2 linked regions of the Actinocorallia herbida genome follow. The protein of the gene in region 2 interacts with the protein of the main gene of each other region in a pairwise test. Links are inferred from orthologs where the notes say so. Each region holds a gene or a part of one and is shown on either strand. Other genes may lie near its edges. The genes, in order: EDD29_RS17905 and EDD29_RS23730.

The links.
Region 1: the proteins of EDD29_RS23730 (region 2) and EDD29_RS17905 interact in binary tests that used the Escherichia coli proteins (3 or more experiments, as listed by UniProt). The link is inferred for Actinocorallia herbida from one-to-one orthologs.

What each region holds. Positions count from the first base shown.
Region 1 is NZ_RJKE01000001.1:3,853,301-3,862,827, forward strand. What follows is about bases 3,613-6,563. They hold EDD29_RS17905 (SDR family NAD(P)-dependent oxidoreductase), read left to right. Parts: upstream 3,613-4,697; coding sequence 4,698-5,429; downstream 5,430-6,563. Other genes in these bases: EDD29_RS17900 (purine-cytosine permease family protein), read left to right, coding at 3,613-4,671; EDD29_RS17910 (aldo/keto reductase), read left to right, coding at 5,426-6,424; EDD29_RS17915 (polysaccharide deacetylase family protein), read left to right, coding at 6,427-6,563. In the rest of the region: EDD29_RS17885 (Lrp/AsnC family transcriptional regulator), read right to left, coding at 105-1,004; EDD29_RS17890 (sugar phosphate isomerase/epimerase family protein), read left to right, coding at 1,209-2,057; EDD29_RS17895 (isopenicillin N synthase family dioxygenase), read left to right, coding at 2,146-3,147; more of EDD29_RS17900, read left to right, coding at 3,172-3,612; more of EDD29_RS17915, read left to right, coding at 6,564-7,335; speB (agmatinase), read left to right, coding at 7,350-8,315; EDD29_RS46340 (hypothetical protein), read right to left, coding at 8,343-8,519; EDD29_RS46345 (hypothetical protein), read right to left, coding at 8,519-8,818; EDD29_RS17930 (alpha/beta hydrolase), read right to left, coding at 9,384-9,527. UniProt on the Escherichia coli protein: Involved in the biosynthesis of the siderophore enterobactin (enterochelin), which is a macrocyclic trimeric lactone of N-(2,3-dihydroxybenzoyl)-serine.
Region 2 is NZ_RJKE01000001.1:5,224,777-5,234,204, forward strand. What follows is about bases 2,762-5,613. They hold EDD29_RS23730 ((2,3-dihydroxybenzoyl)adenylate synthase), read right to left. Parts: upstream 5,079-5,613; coding sequence 3,444-5,078; downstream 2,762-3,443. Other genes in these bases: EDD29_RS23725 (non-ribosomal peptide synthetase), read right to left, coding at 2,762-3,447; EDD29_RS23735 (salicylate synthase), read right to left, coding at 5,084-5,613. Outside these bases: more of EDD29_RS23725, read right to left, coding at 1-2,761; more of EDD29_RS23735, read right to left, coding at 5,614-9,428. UniProt on the Escherichia coli protein: Involved in the biosynthesis of the siderophore enterobactin (enterochelin), which is a macrocyclic trimeric lactone of N-(2,3-dihydroxybenzoyl)-serine.

The sequences.
Region 1 (9,527 bases), 1.4 Mb from region 2 along the record:
CAGCAAGACGGTCCGGGCCTGGGAAACGACGACGACGACAATTCGGCCACCGGCTGCACCTCGGCCGTCTACCGTCTTCGCCGAGCGCCCACGGCTCGCGCCGGTCAGTGGTGTTCCTTGAGGAGGCGGAGGTGGGTCCAGGCGCGGACGGAGGTGATGGAGGGGAGGGAGCGGAGGGTGTCGAGGAGGCGGAGGACGTCGTCGGGTGAGGACGCGGCGAAGGTGCAGACGGCGTCGCAGCGGCCGAGTGAGGTGGACAGATAGTCGGTCTCCGGCATCTGGAGGATCTGCGCCACCGCCTTGTCGGGGTCGCCGTTGAAGGTGAGGTCGGCGCCGAAGGTCTGGGCGGGGCCGAGGGCGCCGGGGGGGATCCGGGCGCCGACGTGCACGACGCCCGTGTCGAGCAGGCGTAGGACCCGGGCGCGGGCTCCGCTGGTCGACAGGCCCGTGGCCGCGCCTAGCTGGGCGAAGGACGCGCGGCCGTCCCGCCGCAGTTCGACGAGCAGCCTGCGGTCGGTGTCGTCGACGGCGGTGCCGGCCTGGTACGGGCGGGGCAGGAAGAAGGTGTCCTTGAGTATCGCCGTGTAGACGGCGGTCGCGACGCGTTCGACGCCGGGCAGGCCGGAGATCCGGGTGACCGCGGCGGCCAGGGCGGCCTGGTCGCGGCTGCGCAGTTCGGCGATCAGCGAGTGCTCGCCGGTGATGAGCGAGACGAACGCCGCGTCCGGCATGGCGACGATCTCCTCCGCGACGGGCAGGACGGCGCCCCGGACGGTCACCGCGATGTGCGCGTAGGCGTCGAGCCCGAACACCGACGGGTGCACGACCGCGAGGATCCGCACCATCCCGGAGTCCAGCAGGCGCAGCATCCGGGTGCGTGCCGCAGGACGGGAAAGGCCGAGGACCTGGGACAACGCCTCGTGCGTCGCTCGGCCGTCGCGTTGCAGCTCCCTGATGAGCGCGACGTCCAGCTCGTCGAGGCGGGGCCGCGTGTCTTCGGTCATCCGGAGATTGTCCCGTCCTGGAGGTTGAGGTGCGCCGATGATCTCAAGGTTCCCAGCACCCGTCCCGGCACGCGTTTCGCGCACGTAAACATTTGCGGGAATCATGTTTCGCCAGTGTTGAATCGTAAGTTCCTGGCCTAACTTGTCACCACATTCACAGCGACAAGCTAGTGATCATCAAAGTTCGTAAGTCGGGAGTTCGCGGTGCCCCACACGTTGTCGGTGTTCCAGTCGCTGTGGGCGATGGAGGGTCTGCCCTGGCGGGGCGCGGCGCCCTGGCCGCTGGAGGAGCGCGTCCGGCGGGTCGCCGAGGCGGGGTTCGCCGGAGTCGGGATCGACACCTTCTCGCCGGTGAAGACGCCCCCGCCGCACGTCATCGAGCCGCTGCTGCGCGACGCCGGGCTGCGCGTCTCGGTGACGGTCTTCGTCACCGAGACCAGGCCGCTCGCCGAAGGGCTCCGGTACGCCGCGGAGGTCGGCGCGGAACTCGTCGTGGTCTGCGGGCAGGTGTTCCCCGAGACGGTGGACGACGCCGCGGTCCTCGTCGGTTCCTGGATGGAGGAGGCCGAGGCGGCGGGCCTGCCGATGCATCTGGAGACCCACCGGTACACGCTCACGAACGACCTTGGCTTCACCGCCCGGCTCGTCGAGCGGGTCCCGGAGGTGCGGCTCGCGCTCGACCTGTCCCACTACGTCGTGGGCAACGAGCTGCCCGACCTCGACGAACCCCGGGTCGAGGAGCAGATCGCGACGCTGCTCGCGCACGGGGGGTCGGTGCAGGGCCGGGTCGCCACGCGCGAGCAGATCCAGGTCCCGCTGGCCTTCCCCCAGCACGCCCCGGCCGTCGCGCGGTTCCGCCGCTGGTGGGAGCGCGCGTTCGCCGCGTGGCGGGAGCGCGGCGAGAACGACGACTGCGTCTTCCTGTGCGAACTGGGCACCCTGCCCTACCCGGTCACCGGCCCGGACGGCCGGGAGCTGTCCGACCGGTGGGCGGAGTCCCTGGTCCTGCGCTCCTGGGCCGAGGAACTGTTCGCCGAGACCGTGCCCGCATGAGCGTCCCCACCGACCCCCTCGTCCCGCACCGGGACGGGGCGACCGCCCGATTCCCGCGCCTCGCGGGCCCCAGCACCAGGACCGGTAAATGAGCGATTTCACCGAGCTTCCCATCATCGATATCAGCGGAGACCCGCAGGAGGCGGCCGAGCGTCTCGGCCGCGCCGCCCGCGAGGTCGGCTTCATGTACGTCAGCGGCCACGGCGTCGCCCCCGAGCTGTTCATCGCCCTGGAGGACGCGGCGGACCGGTTCTTCGCGCTGCCGGACCAGGAGAAGAGGCACAGCTGGATCCGGCTCTCGCCCAACCACCGGGGCTACGTGCCCGAGGGAGAGGAGGTCTTCTCCGGCGGCACCGTCGACCGCAAGGAGGCGTTCAACCTGGCCCTCGACCTGCCCGCCGACGATCCGGACCGCCTCGCCGGCGTCCCGCTGCTCGGCCCCAACCTCTGGCCCGAGCTGGCGGGCTTCCGCGAGGCCGCGAGCGCCTACTACGCGGCGGTGCTCGACGTCGGCAAGCGCCTGTTCCGGCTGTTCGCGCTGGCCCTCGGCGAGGATCCCGAGCTGTTCGCCCGGCACGTCACCAAGGCGCCCAGCGCGCTGCGGATGATCCACTACCCGTACGACGCCGACGCCGTCGACCGTCCGGGCATCGGCGCGCACACCGACTACGAGTGCTTCACCCTGCTCCACCCGACCGCGCCCGGCCTGGAGGTGCTCAACGGCGCGGGGGAGTGGATCGACGCCCCGCCGGTGGACGGCGCCTTCGTCGTCAACATCGGCGACATGCTCGAGCTGTGGACCAACGGCGAGTTCGTGTCCACGACGCACCGCGTCCGCAAGGTGCAGGAGGAGCGCTACTCCTTCCCGCTCTTCTTCAACGTCGACTACTTCACGCCGGTGGAGCCTTTGCCCAGGTTCGTCACCCCCGACCGGCCTGCACGCGCCGGCCTCGTGGCCGGTGAGCACCTGTGGGCGCAGATCATCCAGAGCTACGACTACCTCAAGGCGCGGGTCGCGGCGGGCGAGCTCCGGCTGCCCGAAGGCGCGCACGCCCAGGCCTCCGGCTTCGGCCGTCCCATCACCGACTGACCAAGCCCTCAGGGAGGCACCACGATGTCAGGCAACCCCCCGACGAGCGGCATCGAGCGGCGCGGTATCGACACCGTCCCCGCCGCCGAACGCTCCTACTCCCCGCGCAGCATCTTCGCGGTCCTCTACGGCTCCGACCTGACGTTCGGCGTGATCGTGGTCGGCGCGCTGCCCATCGCCTTCGGGCTCGGCTGGTGGGCCGCCTTCTGGGCGATCCTCGCCGGCGGTGCGCTCGGCGGGCTGGTGCTCGCCCCGATGGGCCTGTTCGGCCCGCGCACCGGCACCAACAACGCGGTCTCCAGCGGCGCCCACTTCGGTGTCGGCGGCCGGTTCATCGGCACCATGCTGTCCCTGTTCTCCGCGTTCGGATTCGTCGCGGTGACCCTCTGGACCAGCGGCGACGCGCTCGTCTCCACGCTGGGGCGGATCTTCGGCTTCGAGGCCGGGGCCCCTGCCCGCGCGGTCGGCTACGCCCTGATCGCGATGCTGGTGCTGCTGGTGTCGATCTGGGGCATCCACGCGCTGCTCAAGGTGCAGAGCCGGATCATGGTCCCGATCATGACCGTCGTGATGCTCGCCGGCGTGATCGCCTTCGCGCCGGACTTCACGGCGGGGACGACGAGCGACGAGCCGCTGCTCGGCGGCTTCTGGCCGACCTGGACGCTGAGCGCCCTGGTCGTGGCCTCGACCGTCATCTCCTACGGACCGTTCATCGGCGACTGGGCCCGCTACATCGACCCGGATGAACACTCCACTGCCTCCGTCGTCGCCGCGACCGGCTTCGGGGGGTTCGCCGGGATCGCCCTGCCGTCCCTGTGGGGCGCGTTCATCGCGTCCTCGCTTCCCGCGTCCGCGACCGGCGTCTTCGTCCCCGACCTCGTCGCCGCCTCTCCCGCCTGGTACCTGCCGGGCATCATCCTGCTCGGCCTCGTCGCGGGCTGCGCCCAGGCCGCGGTCGGTCTGTACGGGACGGGCCTGGACACCTCGTCGCTGATCCCGCGGCTCAGCCGGGTCACCGCCACCGCGGCGATCGCGGTCGTCGCCGTCGCGTTCGTGTACCTCGGCGCCTTCGTCTGGGACGCCGCCGCGGCCGTCAGCGCGTTCCTCATCCTGCTCGTCATCGTGACGACGCCCTGGATCGTGATCCTGACCATCGGCTACGTCGTCCGGCGCGGCCACTACCACCCCGACGACCTCCAGGTCTTCACCCGCGGCCAGCGGGGCGGCCGGTACTGGTTCACCGCCGGGTTCAACTGGCGGGCGGTGGCGGCGTGGCTGCCCGCGTCCGTCATCGGCGTCCTGTTCGGCGCCGCGCCGCCGGTCTTCACCGGTCCGTGGGCGAACGCGGCGGGCGGCGTCGACCTGAGCTTCCTGTCGGCCGGGCTGACGGCGGCCGTGCTGTACACGGTGTTCCTGGTCGTCGCACCGGAACCGGCCTATGTCCACGGGCCGCGGGGCCCCCGCTTCGGCTCGGCCAACGCGGCCGAGGAGCCGCGCCCCCTCGCCGACGCGGTCGCCCGCTGACCGGCCGAAGAGAGAAAGAGGAGAGCATGAGTCTCGCAGGCAGCAAGATCATCGTCACCGGGGCCGCACAGGGCCTGGGCCGGGCGCACTGCGCCGAACTGTGCGCGCAGGGCGCCCTCGTCGGCGCGATCGACCTGGACGCCGACCTGCTCGCCAAGACGGGCGCCGACCTCGGGATCGCGACGGCCGTCGCGGACGTGTCGGCCCGCGACCAGGTGGAGCAGGCCGTGGCCCGGCTCGCGGCCGAACTCGACGGCATCGACGCCGTCGTGTCCAACGCGGGAACGATCCACACCGTCCAGGGGTTGGCCGACACCGACGACGCGGACTGGGAACGGACCTTCGCCGTCCACGTCGGCGGCGCCCGCAACCTGATCCGGGCCGCGCTGCCCTGGCTGCGGCGCAGCGCGGCGCCCCGCATCGTCGTCATCTCCTCGATGTGGGCGCAGCGCGGGCCGGGCTTCGGCCACGCCTACTGCGCGGCCAAGGGGGCGCTCGTCTCCTTCGCCCGGAACCTGGCGGTCGAACTGGGCCCCGAGGGCATCAACGTCAACTCGGTGGCGCCCGGCAGCGTCCCGACGCGGATGGCCGCCGACTACGGCCCCGCGGAGATCGCCGAGGACTGCAGATCGATCCCGCTGGGCCGCTGGGGGGACGCGGCCGAGATCTCCAGGGTCGTCGCCTTCCTGGCCTCCCCGGCCGCCTCCTACGTGACCGGCCAGGACCTCGCGGTCAACGGCGGGCAGGTGATCGCGTGAGCCGCAGGCCGCTGGGGCGCACGGGGCTGGCCGTCTCGCCGGTCGCGCTCGGCACGATGCAGTTCGGCTGGACGGTCCCCGACGTCGCCGCGTTCCGGATCCTGGACGCCTACGCGGAGATGGGTGGCAACCTCATCGACACCGCGAACATGTACGGCGGCGACCAGAGCGTCGAGTCCTTCGCGGTCAGCCGGCCCTTCGTCGGCGTCAGCGAGGACATCGTCGGACGGTGGCTGGCAGACCGGGGCCTGCGGGATCGGATGGTCGTCGAGACCAAGGTGAGAGCCCGCATGTGGGAGGGCGAGGACGGCGAGGGCCTCACCCGGCGGCACATCGTCCGGGCCGTCGAGGACAGCCTGCGCAGGCTGCGCACCGACCACGTGGACGTCCTGTACGCGCACTGGCCCGACCCTGACGCCGACCCGGACTGGCTCGACGTCTTCGGCGAACTCCAGGCCGCCGGGAAGATCGGCCACGCCGCGACGTCCAACTTCTGTGGCTTCGCCGATTTCGGCGACCAACTGACGCCGCTGCTGGAGTCGGCCACCCGGGTCGCGGTGGAGCAGCCGCGCTACAACCTGCTCAACCGGGCCGAGTACGAGGACCGGCTCCAGGCCGTCGCGGTGCGGGAGGGGCTCGGCATCGTCACCTACTCCAGCCTCGCCAGCGGCTTCCTGGCCGGGGCGCACCGGCCGGACGACTCCGGCGGCGCCGCTCGCGGCGGGTTCGTCGAGCAGTACCGCACGCCCGAGGGCTGGGCCCTGCTGGCGGCGCTGGACGAGATCGCCGCCGCGCGCACGACGTCCGTCGCGTCCGTGTCCCTGGCGTGGACCCTGGCCCAGCCCGGGGTCACCGCGACGATCGTCGGCCCGGACACCATCGGGCAGCTCGCCGAGGCATGGCAGGCGGCCAACCTCACCCTGACCCCGGCCGAGCTGGACAGATTGGACAGGCTCTCCTGGAGTGCGTCCGCACCGGAATTCGTGGAGTGGTGAACATGATCGACAACCCGCCGCCGTGGCCCGGCGGCGCCCGCTGCGCCGCCGCCGTCACCTTCGACGTCGACGCCGAGAGCTCCCTGTTCGCGGCGCTGCCCGACACGGCGCACCGGCGCGTCTCGGCCCTGTCGTACTTCGGCTACGACCAGATCGCGGTCCCGCGCATCACCCGCGAGTACCGCAGGCTCGGGATCGAGCAGACCTTCTTCGTCCCGGCCTGGTGCATGGAACGCTACCCGGCCGTCCTGGAGAGCATCCTGGACGGCGGCCACGAGATCGGCCTGCACGGCTACATCCACGAGCTCTCCTACGAGCACTCCTCGATCGAGCAGGAACGGGACTGGCTCGGCCGCAGCCTGGAACTCGCCGAGCGGCTCACCGGAAAGCGCCCTTCCGGCTGGCGGGCCCCGACCTACGGGTTCTCCGAGCACACCGCGCGGGTGCTGGCCGAAGCCGGATTCCGCTACGACTCGAGCCTCATGGGCGACGACGTCCCGTATCTGCTGGACACCCCCGCCGGAAGCATCGTCGAGCTGCCGGTCGACTGGGCCAACGACGACTGGCCCCAGTACGTGCAGAGCTTCGAGTTCGACTACTACGCCACCACCCGCGCCCCCGACCGCGCCATGGAGGTCTTCCGCGCCGAAGTCGACGCTGCCCGTGCCTACGGCGGCCTGTGGATCGGGGTCTGGCACCCCGCCGTCACCGGACGGCCCGCCCGCTTCACCCGCGTCGTCGCGCTGCTGGAGGAACTCCTTTCGGCCGGCGACGTCTGGGTGGCGACGCTGGACGAGATCGCCAGGCACGTCGAAGGCCTGATCGCACGCGGCGAATGGACGCCGCGGAGCCAGCGGATGCCTCCCTATCCCGGGCCCGTCCCGGCCGCACTCGACGTCACCGGACACTGACGAAAGGACCGACCATGCGACCGAATGTCCACCCGGAAGGCCGGGTCATCGGCCAGGTCGACGCGCTGGAGGTGCCGCGGTTCGCGGGCCCCTCCACCTTCGCCCGGCTGCCCCGACTCGACCAGGTCACCGCCCACGACGTCGCCGTCGTCGGGGTACCGTTCGACTCGGGCGTCTCCTACCGGCCCGGCGCGCGGTTCGGCCCCTCCGCCGTACGCCAGGGGTCGCGCCTGCTCAAGCCCTACAACCCGGCGCAGGACGTGATGCCGTTCGCCGCGCAGCAGGTCGTCGACGCCGGGGACATCGCCTGCAACCCCTTCGACATCTCCGCGGCCCTGGGCCAGATCGAGACGGGCCTGCGGGAGCTGACCGGAGACGGCGCCAAGGCCGTCACGATCGGCGGCGACCACACGATCGCACTGCCCGCCCTGCGCGCCGCCCACGCGCTGCACGGCCCGATCGCCCTGATCCACTTCGACGCCCATCTGGACACCTGGGACACCTACTTCGGCGAGCCGTACACCCACGGCACGCCGTTCCGCCGCGCCGCCGAGGAGGGCCTCCTCCTGCGTGACGCGTCCGCCCACGTCGGAATCCGCGGACCCCTCTACGACCCCCGAGACCTGGAGGACGACGCCCGTTTCGGCTTCACCATCGTGCACTGCGCGGAATTCGACCTCCTCGGCGCCCGCGGCGTCGCCGAACGCGTCCGCGCCCGGGTCCAGGACGCCCCCGTCTACGTCTCCGTTGACATCGACGTCCTCGATCCCGCCCATGCCCCCGGCACCGGCACCCCCGAGATCGGCGGCATGACCGGCCGTGAACTCCTGACAGTGCTCCGCGGCCTGTCCGGCCTCAACATCATCGGCGGCGACGTGGTCGAGACCTCCCCCGCCTACGACCACGCCGAACTCACCTCGGTCGCCGCCGCCACCGTCGTCTACGAAATCCTCTCCCTCCTCTGCCCGACCCCCCGATGACCGTCCGACCCGAGGAAGCCCTGGTCGTCAGGTCGACGCCCAGGGCCTCCGACCTGCCGTGGGTCCCGGCTTCCCGTTGACGACCGACGGGGGCCGGCCGGCGCAGAGGTAGGGGCGGGAGAGGGCGAGGGACCACCAGACCCAGGGCTCGCCGCGGCGCCATCCCCAGGCGCTCAGCAGCACGATCGCCACGCCCGCGGACATCAGTGCCCCGCCCCGGCCCGCCCGGTCGTGGGCGATGAAGGGCAGCAGGTGGCGGCTCGCGGCTTCGAGGGCGTCGGCGTCGTGCGGAGGAAGGCCACAGCACTCGGCACGAACACGTGGGTGAGCCCGACGACGGACACGGCGGCGCCGCCGACGAACAGCCCGAAACCCGTGACGATCATGAGGAGCCGGCCCAGCAGGGCCCGCCGGCGCTGGGGTTCGGGGCCTTCGGCCGCGAGCGTCCACCGGGGACGGGCGGGCGCCCGGCGGACGGCGAGGACGAACATCGGGAAGAGCACGACGGCGACCGCGGTGTGCAGCGGCTCAACGAACCCGAATTACAGGAGGTAGAAGAAGGTCGGGAACACGATGCCGCCGGAGGCCAGGTAGGCGTCGCGCGCCGGCGCCGGGGGTACCACCGCGCCCAGCCGGCAAGCCACGGCGACGCCGGATCACGGCCCTCCTCGACATCGGCGTCACACCCTATTCCCGACCTGGGCCTCCACCCTCACCCGGGACGGCGGGAGGTGCGGGCGCCGGGGTCGGCGCCCGCACCGGGCGCGGCGGTTCGCGTTGGCTTCCTACGGGGCCTGCGCCAAGGAAGTACCCGACCCGGACCCGCCGGCTGAGCCACGGTGCGGAGGCACTTCCACACGGCGTACCCCTTACGGGACGGCGGGGGCGCTGACCGGGCGGGATGGCGGATGGGCTGCGGGTGGGTGCCAATCGCGGGGCGGGCAGTGTGTGTCCGGTCTCGTAGAGCGGGGGTGGGGGCTGGCCCACTCTGGGACCCGTTCGAGCGCGGGACGCCGGAAAGGCGGCGGACGCGCGGAGGTCGGGTGGCCGGAGGCGGCGATGCGGGCGTCAGGCGGGGTGCGTCACGGCGCGGACGAGCCGCGGCCAGACGCGGTGCAGTTCGCGCTGCCAGGACGGCCAGTCGTGGGTTCCGTCGCGGTAGAGGTGGGTCTCGATGGGGATGCCGAGGGCGCGGAGCCGTCTCAGGAACGG
Region 2 (9,428 bases):
GGCCGCGGCGACCGCGCCCGGCGGGCGGAACTCCAGCGAGCCGCCGAACGGGCCCGATCTGTCGAGCCTGGCGCGCAGAGCGTCGTGGTGGTCGAGGAGCGCCTGAACGGCCAGGTCGAGCGCGGCCCCGTCGATCCCGGCGGGCAGGTCGACGAGGACCCACATGTGGTGGGCGTCGCCGAGGGCGCCGCGCTCGGCGAACGCCCGGACGATGGGCGTCGCGGTGACGGGCCCGCTCCCGGAGGCGTCGGCGGCGGGCGCGGCGGGCTCGGCGTCCAGGGGGACCGCGACGCGGGCGAGTTCGGTGACGGTCCGGTGCGCGAACACCTCGCGCGGGGTGATCTTCCACCCCTCCTTGCGGGCCCGTCCGACGAGCCGGATGGCGACGATGCTGTCGCCGCCGAGCGCGAAGAACGACTCGTCCAGGCCGACCGCGGGGCGGCCGAGGACGTCGGCGAACAGCCGGGCGAGGGCCGCCTCCGCCGCCGTCGCGGGCTCCCTCGCCGGGCCGTCGGCGGCCTCTTCCTCGCCGAAGGACGGCTTGGGAAGGGCGCGCTTGTCCGCCTTTCCGGACGGCGACAGCGGCAGCGCGTCCAGCACGGTGAAGGCGGCGGGCACGAAGTGCTCGGGCAGCACGGCGGCCACGTGCGCGCGCAGCGCCTCGGCCTCGGGGACCGTGCCTTCGGCCGCGACGACGTAGGCCGCGAGGTACCGGCCGGACGGGCCGTCGTCGCGGGCCGCCACGACCGCCTCGGCGACCGACGGATGCCCGAGCAGCACCGCCTGGATCTCGCCGGGCTCGATCCGGAAGCCCCGGATCTTCACCTGCTCGTCGGCCCTGCCGAGGAACTCCAGCGCCCCGGACGGCAGCCTCCGCACGAGGTCGCCGGTCCGGTACAGCCTCGCGCCGGGTGCCCCGAACGGGTCGGCGACGAACCGGGTCGCGGTCTGGCCGGGCCGGTCGAGGTAGCCGCGGGCGAGCTGCACGCCCCCGACGTACAGCTCGCCGGGCGCGCCGACGGGCGCGAGCCGCAGCGCGTCGTCCAGCACATGGCAGACGGTGTGGTCGACGGGCGAGCCGACGGGCACCGAGCCCGTCGCGACGGGCTCTCCGTCCGTCAGCGGCACCGGGTGCAGGAGGCAGCCGACGGTCGTCTCGGTCGGCCCGTACTCGTTGATCACGTCGAGTCCGGCGGCCGGACGCCATCGCTCCAGCGCCTCCCCGCGCAGTTCCTCGCCCGCGATGACGAGGGTGCGCGGCCCTGCGCCGGCGAAGCGGACCGACGGCAGCAGCGGCAGATGGCTCGGCGTGATCTTCAGGAAGGTCGCCGCGCCCGCCGCGCTCCCCAGCCCCTCGGGCTCGCACGGCTCGACCGTGCCGCCCGCGGCGAGGGTGCCCTGGAGCGGGGTGACGGTGAAGTCGAAGGACAGCGAGGAGTGCACGAGGGTGTGCCCGGTGAGGCCGGGGAAGCGGCGCAGCGCCCAGCCGAGGTGCGCGCTCAGCGCCCGCTGGGAGACGACGACCCCCTTGGGGGTGCCGGTGGAGCCCGAGGTGTAGATGACGTAGGCCGGGTGGTCGGGCAGCAGCGGCGCGGTCCGGTCGGCGTCGGTGAGGTCGGCGCCGGACAGCCCGGCGAGGCGGGCCCGGGTCGCCGGGTCGTCCAGCAGGAGGACAGGCGGCCCGGCGGGGAGCGCGGAGGCCGCCTCGGCGGTGGTGACCAGCAGCGCGGGCCGGGCGTCCGACAGCATGAGCGCGATCCGGTCGGCCGGGTAGGCCGGGTCCACGGGCACGTAGGCGGCGCCGGCCTTGGCGATGGCCAGGACCGCCTCGACCATGGCGGCCGAGCGCGGCACGCCCAGCGCCACGAGCGTCTCCGGGCCCGCGCCGTGCGCGACGAGCAGCCGGGCCAGCCTCGCCGCGCGCTCATCGAGTTCGGCATAGGTGGTCGGCACGCCGTCGTCGAGGACGGCGACCGCGTCGGGCGCCGCGGCGCGGCGTTCCGCGAACAGCTCGGTGAACGGCCGCTCCTCCACCGGGAAGCCGTCCGTCGCGTTGCACTCGCCGAGCAGCCGGGCGCGTTCGGGCAGCGCCTCCAGCGCGCGCAGCGGCCGGTCGGGCTCGGCGAGCAGGGCGTCCAGCAGCGCGTCGAGGTGGCCGAGCATGCCGGTGACGGCCTCGGCCGCGCCGGACGCGGCCGGGTGGTTGGCCTCGACGGACAGGTCGTCGCCGTCGGTCTCGACCGCGACGGTCAGGTCGAAGCGCACGTCGTCGCCGGGCACGTGACGGCGCGCGACGGCGAGTCCGGCGGCCCGGAAGGGCTCCAGGACGGGCGCGCGCAGCGACAGCACGACCGAGAACAGGCCCGTCGCCGCGCGGGTCCGGTCGGGGTCGACGGCCCGGGCGACCTCGTCGAGGTCGAGGTCCTGGTGGGTGTAGGCGCCGACGCAGACGGCCTTGGCGCGGGCGAGGAGGGTCGCGAAGGTGTCGTCGGGCGCGACGGTCATCCGCAGCGGGATCGTGTTGCCGAGGTAGCCGATGACCTCGTCGCCGCCCGGGACGTCCCGGTTGACGACGGGCGCGCCGATGACGAGGTCGGCCGCGCCGGTGTGCCGGTGCAGCAGTTCGGTGACCGCGGCCAGGAGCACCATGAACACGGTCGTGCCGCGCTCGCGGGCGAGGCCGCGGACCCGCGCGGCGGTGCCCGGCAGCAGGCCGCGCGCCTGGTCGGTGCCGCCCGCCGACCGGTCGGCGCCGGTGAGGTCCGGCAGCGCCAGCGGCTCGGGCAGCGGTTCGAGCACGCCCCGCCAGTGCGCCAGCCCCGCCTCGGCGTCCGGCGCGGGCATGGCGAGGGCGACCTCGGCGAACTGCCGCGCGGGCGGGAGCGCGACACCCCGGTAGAGGGCGAGGAGCTCGCCGTAGAAGACGGCGGACGTGCCGTCGTCCCAGGCGATGTGGTGGGCGACCACGAGGAACGTCGCGGTGTCCGGGCCCGTCACGTAGAGGCCGACGCGCAGCGGGGAGTCCGCGGCGAGGTCGAACGGGGAGGCCGCGAGCGCGGCGCACAGGTCGCCGACCACTGCGGGGGCCGCGGCGCGGCGGTCCACGACGGGCGGCAGTTCGGGGTGGACGACCTGGCGGACCCGGCCGTCCTCGCCCATCCGGTAGGTGGTGCGCAGGATGTCGTGCCGGGCGACGAGGCCGTGGACCGCGGCGATGAGCGCGTCGGCGTCGAGCGGGCCGGTCAGGTCGAGCGCGATGCGGACGTTGTAGCCGGTGGTGGCGGGGTCGAGCTGCTGGAGCGACCACATGCGGTGCTGTCCGCCCGCGACGGGCAGCGCGCCGCCGGCCGGGGCGACGGCCGCGGCGGGCGCGTCGGCGAGGTCGCGTTCGGCCAGGCGGCGGCGCAGCAGCGCGCGGCGCAGGGCCGCGGAGTCCTGGGTGCTCACGGACGGGGCCCTTCTTCACTGGTGAGGCGGGCGACGAGGTCCCGCTTGCTGATCTTGCCGACGGCGGTGAGGGGCAGTTCGGGCAGCACGACCAGGCGGTCGGGCAGCTTGAACCGGGCCACGCCCAGCGCCGTCAGGTGGGCCTTGAGTTCTTTGAGCCTGGGCGGCCGCTCGGCTCCGGCGGCCGGGACGACGACGGCGCACAGCCGCTCGCCCAGGTCGGCGTCGGGCAGACCGATGACCGCGGCGAGACCGACGGCGGGGTGGGCGAGGAGCAGGTCCTCCAGCTCGGTCGCCGGGACCTTCTCGCCGCCCCGGTTCACCACGTCCTTGATCCGCCCCTCGACGACGAGGTGCCCGGTCGGGGTGCGGCGCACGAGGTCTCCGGTGCGGAAGAAGCCGTCGGGGGTGAAGGCCGTGGTGTTGTACGCCTCGGCCCGGTAGTAGCCGCGCAGCGTGTAGGGGCCGCGGGTGAGGAGTTCGCCGATCTCGCCGTCCGGGACGTCGGAGCCGTCGTCGGGGTCCACCACGCGGACCTCGTCGGACGGGCTGAGCGGGCGGCCCTGGGTCGTCGCGACGGTCTCGAAGGGATCGTCGGCGCGGGTGAAGTTGAGCAGGCCCTCGGCCATGCCGAACACCTGCTGGAGGTCGCAGCCGAGCGCGCCGGGCAGCCGCCGCGCGAGGTCGGTGTCGCACTTGGCCCCGCCGACCTGGACCAGGCGCAGGCTCGACAGGTCGAGCCGCGACCAGGCCGCGGCGTCGGCCCACAGCCGGGCGAGCGGCGGCACCAGCGCGGTGACGGTGACCCGCTCGCGCTCGACCAGCGCGAACGCGGTGTCGGGGCTGGGGCTCTCGGTCATGACGAGGGTGCCGCCCACGCCGAGCACGCCGAGCACGCCGGGACATGCGAGCGGGAAGTTGTGCGCGACGGGCAGGGCGACGAGGTAGCGGTCGGCCTCGGTCAGCCCGCACACCTCGGCGGCGGCGCGCGCGTTGTAGGCGTAGTCGTCGTGGGTGCGCGGGATGAGCTTGGGCCGTCCGGTGGTGCCGCCGGAGATGAGCAGCACCGCGACGTCCGAGGGCGCGACGGGCACGGCGTCCTCCGGCCCGGCCGGGTCGCCGGACACGTCGGCGAGCGCCGTGTAGGGCCCCGGGTCGCCGAGGACGAGGACCTGCCTGACGCTCGGCACCGCCGCGACGACCTCGGCGGCCAGGTCCCGGTAGTCGAAGCCCTCCCGGACGTCGGCGATGACGTATCCGACGGCCTGCGACAGCTCGGCGAGGTGCAGGATCTCGGTGCGGCGGTGCGCGGGCAGCGCCAGCACCGGCACCGCGCCGATCCGCAGCAGCCCGAACAGCAGGACGACGAACTCGGCGGTGTTCGGCAGCTGCACCACGAGGCGGTCGCCGGACCGGACGCCCAGCGCGAGCAGGCCCGCGGCCCGCTCGGCCGCGCGCCGGTCCAGGTCCCGGTAGCTCAGCCGCTCGTCGCCGGACACGACCGCGGTCGCGTCACCGGAGCGCTTCGCCCAGGCGGCGAGCAGCCCGCCGAGCGTCTCGCCGCGCCACAGCCCGGCCGCGCGGTAGGCGCGCGCGGTCTCCTCGGGCCAGCCGACGGTCCCTTCCAGCAGGCCGGTCACGCCGCGCCCTCCTCGTCCATCAGCGCCAGCACCTCGGCGTCGGTCATCGACTCGATCTCCCAGACCACCGCGGCGATCTCCTCGAGCCGTCCCGGCCTCGCCTGGCCGCGCACCAGCGCGGCGGCGAGCCCGGCGACGGTCGGCGCGCCGAACAGCGCGCGGACCGAGAGGGACGCGGTGTCCAGCAGGTCGCGCAGCCGGGCGATGATCGCGGTCGCCAGGACCGAGTCGCCGCCGACCGCGAAGTACTCCTCGCGGGCGCCGAGCCCGTCCAGGCCGAGCGTCTGCCGCCAGACGAGCGCGATGACCTCCTCCAGTGCGCCGGACGGGGCGGGCCCCCGGTCCGGGCCGCCGGCCTCGGCCGCGAGCGCGGCGGCGACGGCCCTGCGGTCGATCTTGCGGTTGGGGGTGAGCGGCAGGGCGTCGAGCACGGTGATCCGGCCCGGCACCATGTGCGGCGGGAGCAGACCGCGCGCCCGCTCGGCGATCCGCGCGGCGACGCCTTCGGGCGCGCCCGGGACCGGGACCACCGCCGCGCCGAGGACGGGCGCGGAGCCCGTGCCGACGATCGCCGCCGCCGCGGCGGACGCCTCGGGGTCGGCGGCCAGCGCGGCCTCGACCTCGCCCAGCTCGATCCGGAAGCCCCGGATCTTCACCTGATCGTCGCGGCGGCCGAGGAACTCGAGGCCGCCGTCGGGCCGGTAGCGCGCGAGGTCGCCCGTCCGGTACCAGCGGCCGCCCTCGTGTTCGACGAACCGGTCGGCGGTGCGCGCGGGATCGGCGCGGTAGCCGTGCGCGACGCCCGCGCCGCCGATCCACAGCTCGCCGGGCACCCAGTCGGGCCGGTCGGTCCCCGCGGCGTCCACGACGCGGCAGCGCACATTGCCCAGCGGGACGCCGTAGGGCACCGAGTGCCAGTCGGCCGGGACGTCCCCGGCGACCTCGAGGAAGGTCGAGTGGATGGCGGTCTCGGTGGTGCCGCCGAGCGCGGTGAACCGGCAGCGGGGCGCGGCCGCGGCGAGCCGGGCGGGCAGATCGGTGCCGACCCGGTCGCCGCCGAGCAGCACCGCGCGCAGCGTCGAGCCGAGCGGTACGCCGGCGGCGAGCAGCATGTCGAGCAGCGCGGGCACGCAGTTGAGGATCGTGACGCCGTGTTCGGCGACGAGCGCGCCCCAGCCCTCGGCGTCCCGCCGGTCCTCGGTGACGGGCACGACCGCGCCGCCCACCGACAGCGGGGCGAACAGGTCGAACACCGACAGGTCGAAGTCCAGCGCGGACAGCCCGAGCGTCCGGTCCGCGGGGCCGAGCCCGTACCGGTCGATCAGGTCCTCGATCGTGGCCATCGCCGCGCGGTGCGGGACCTCGACGCCCTTCGGCTCGCCGGTCGAGCCCGAGGTGAACAGGATGTAGGCGGTCGTCTCCTCCGGAACCGCGAGGGGCCCGGCGAGCGGCGCGGCCGTCAGCGCCTCGGCCGGCCGAAGGGTCTCCGGCCCGCCCGTCTCGGCGAGGACGACCCGGTGGCCGGTGCGGGCGGCGATCCGGGCGGCGCGCGCCTCCGGCTGCTCCACCCCGATCGGGACGTAGGCCGCCCCGGCGGCCAGCACACCGAGGACCGCGGCGACCTGGTCCGGCCCCTTGGGCAGCGTCACCGCCACGGGATCGCCCGGCCGCACGCCGCGCGCGGTCAGCGCCCCGGCGACGCGCAGCGCCCGGTCGGCCAGCTCCCCGTAGGTGACGGTCTCCGCGCCGAGCAGCGCGGGCGCGTCCGGCGCGGTGCGGGCACGGGCGAAGAACCCGTGGTGCAGCAGCGCGCCGGAGCGGGGCCGGTCGGTGGCGTTGACGCGGGCGCGGCGCTCGCGCTGGCCCTCGGGCAGGAACCCTCCGGCGGCCTCCCGCCAGGCGGCGGGATCGGCGGCGAGCCTGCGGACGAGGCCGGTGAACGCGGCGAACATGGCGTCCGCGACGCCGTCCGCCAGTTCGTCCTCCCGGCAGTCCCAGTTGACGAGCAGCCCGCCGTTCAGCTCGGTGATCTGGGCGTCCAGCAGCACCTGCGGGCCCTGGGAGATGATCCAGGCGGGCTCGCCGAACCGCCCGCGCACCTCGGCGTCGAAGAGCTCGCCGAGACCCAGCGCGCTGGTGAACACCACGGGCGCGAGGACCTGCTCGCCGTGCAGGCGGGTGAGGTCGCGCAGCACCTCGACCCCGGTGTAGTCGGCGTGCGCGGTGTCGGCGTGCATCCGGGCCTGGACCCGCCGGGCCCGGTCGGCGAACGCCTCGGGCGCCGAGAGGTCCACCTCCAGCAGGACCGACCCGGTGAAGTCGCCGACCAGGCCCGCGACGTCCGGGTGGACCGGCTCGCGGTCGAACAGCGGCACGTTGAGCAGGAAGCGCGGCTCGGCGCTCCACGCCCCGATCACCTCGGCGAACGCGCTCGCCACGGCCATCGCGGGGGTGACGCCGTGGGCGCGCGCCGCGGTCTCGAGCGCGGCCTTCTCCCCGGCCGTCAGCGTGACCGCGCGGCGGGTGACCCGCGGCGGCCCGTCGGGGGCGTGCGGTGTGCGGGGCAGGTCGGGCGCGCCGGGCAGGGACGGCAGCCGGTCGCGCCACCACTCGGCGGCGCGCCGCGCGGACTCGGCGCGGGCGGCGGGACGGGCCGCGCGATAGGACGGGTAGTCGTAGGCGAGCGGTGGTAGGCCCGCGTCCGGGTCGGCGTAGAAGCGGGCGAGGTCGGCGAGCAGGATGCGGTAGCTGACGGCGTCGGCGGCGACCATGTCGACGTCCAGGTGCAGCCGGGTCCGGCCGCCGGGCAGCAGGGTCAGCGCGGTGGCGAACACCTCGCCCGCCTCGATGTCCAGCATCTGGTGGGAGTACCGGTCGCGGATCGCGGCGAGTTCCGCCTCTCGCTCGGCGCCGGGGAGACCGCGCAGGTCGTGCACGGTGAGCCCGCGCCACCCCGAGGTCTCCGCGACGTGCTGGCGACCGTTGTCGGTGACGACGACGCGCAGCATCGCGTGCCGGGCGACGAGCCGCTCGATCGCGGCGCGCAGCCGTGCGGGGTCGACCTCGGCGCCGTCGAACTCGGTGTAGAGGTGGGCGGCGACTCCGCCGAGCCGCTGGCCCGAGCCACGGCCCACCCAGTAGGCGTGCTGGAGGACGGCGAGGGGGAAGGTCCCGTCATCGTCGGCGGACGCGCCGGCCGCCACGGGCTCGGGCCCGGGTTCCGGCACGGCCGCGGGACGGCGCGCGGCCAGCAGCTTGGTCCAGCCGTCGAGCGTAGGGTGCTCGGCCAGCTCGGCGAAGCTCACCTCCACCCCGGCCTGCCGCCAGGTCCCGACGACCTTCATCAGCGAGATCGAGTCGAGGCCGAGCTCGAAGAGGTTGTCGTCGAGCTCGATGTCCTCGGGCTCTTCCTCGGTCAGCCTGGCGGCCAGGACGCGCAGCGCGCCCTCGGACAGGTCGGGCCCCTCGACCTCCGGGGCCGCCGGGGCCGCCGCCGGGACGAGGAAGCGGGAGACGCTGAGCAGCTTCTCGTTCGTCTCCTCCAGCTCCCGCTCCGGCGTGGACATCGCGACGACGCCCGCGCCCGCCCGCAGCCAGGTCCGGCCGTCGCGCGAGTAGACCGAGCGCAGCACGAGCGCGGCGTCGAGTCCCCCGTCGGCGTCCGCGGCGAAGACCGCGCCGCTGTAGAGGCCGCGCGGCTCGCTCTCGTGCCGGGCGATGAGGTCGAGGGCGGGCGGCTTGGGAATGCCCGAGGCGGTGACCGCCGGGAACAGCGCGGCGAGCGCGTCCCAGGGGCCGACGCCATCGGCGAGGACGCCCGACACCCGCGACGCGAGATGCTGGACGCTGCCGCGCTCCTTCACGTCGAGGAACTCCGACACGTGCAGGGAGCCGTCGCGGCACAGCCCGCGCAGCTCGTCCTGGGCGAGCCGGACGGAGATGGCGTGCTCGAAGACCTCCTTGGGGTCGGCGAGCAGTTCGCGGCGGTGCGCGAGGTCGGTCTCCGGGTCGCCGACGAGGCTGCGGGTCCCCGCGAGCGGCTGGGTGGAGACCGACCCGTCGGGGGCGACCTCGGTGACGGTCTCCGGGCTGAACCCCGCGGCGCGGACGCCGCCGAGGTCGAGCAGGAAGGACCGGGCCGGGTCGTTGCCGCGCCGCCCGGCGACGTAGGTCGCGGGCAGGTCGATCTCGCCGGGGACGGGCACGACGCGGGAGAGGATGACCTTCTCCAGCAGGCCGGCGTTGATGTCCGCGACGGCCCTGGACACGGCGGCCTTGTAGGCGTCGGCGCCGACCTCGCGGAAGGGGGCGGGATCGTGCGGCGGGGCGGCGGGGGGCGCG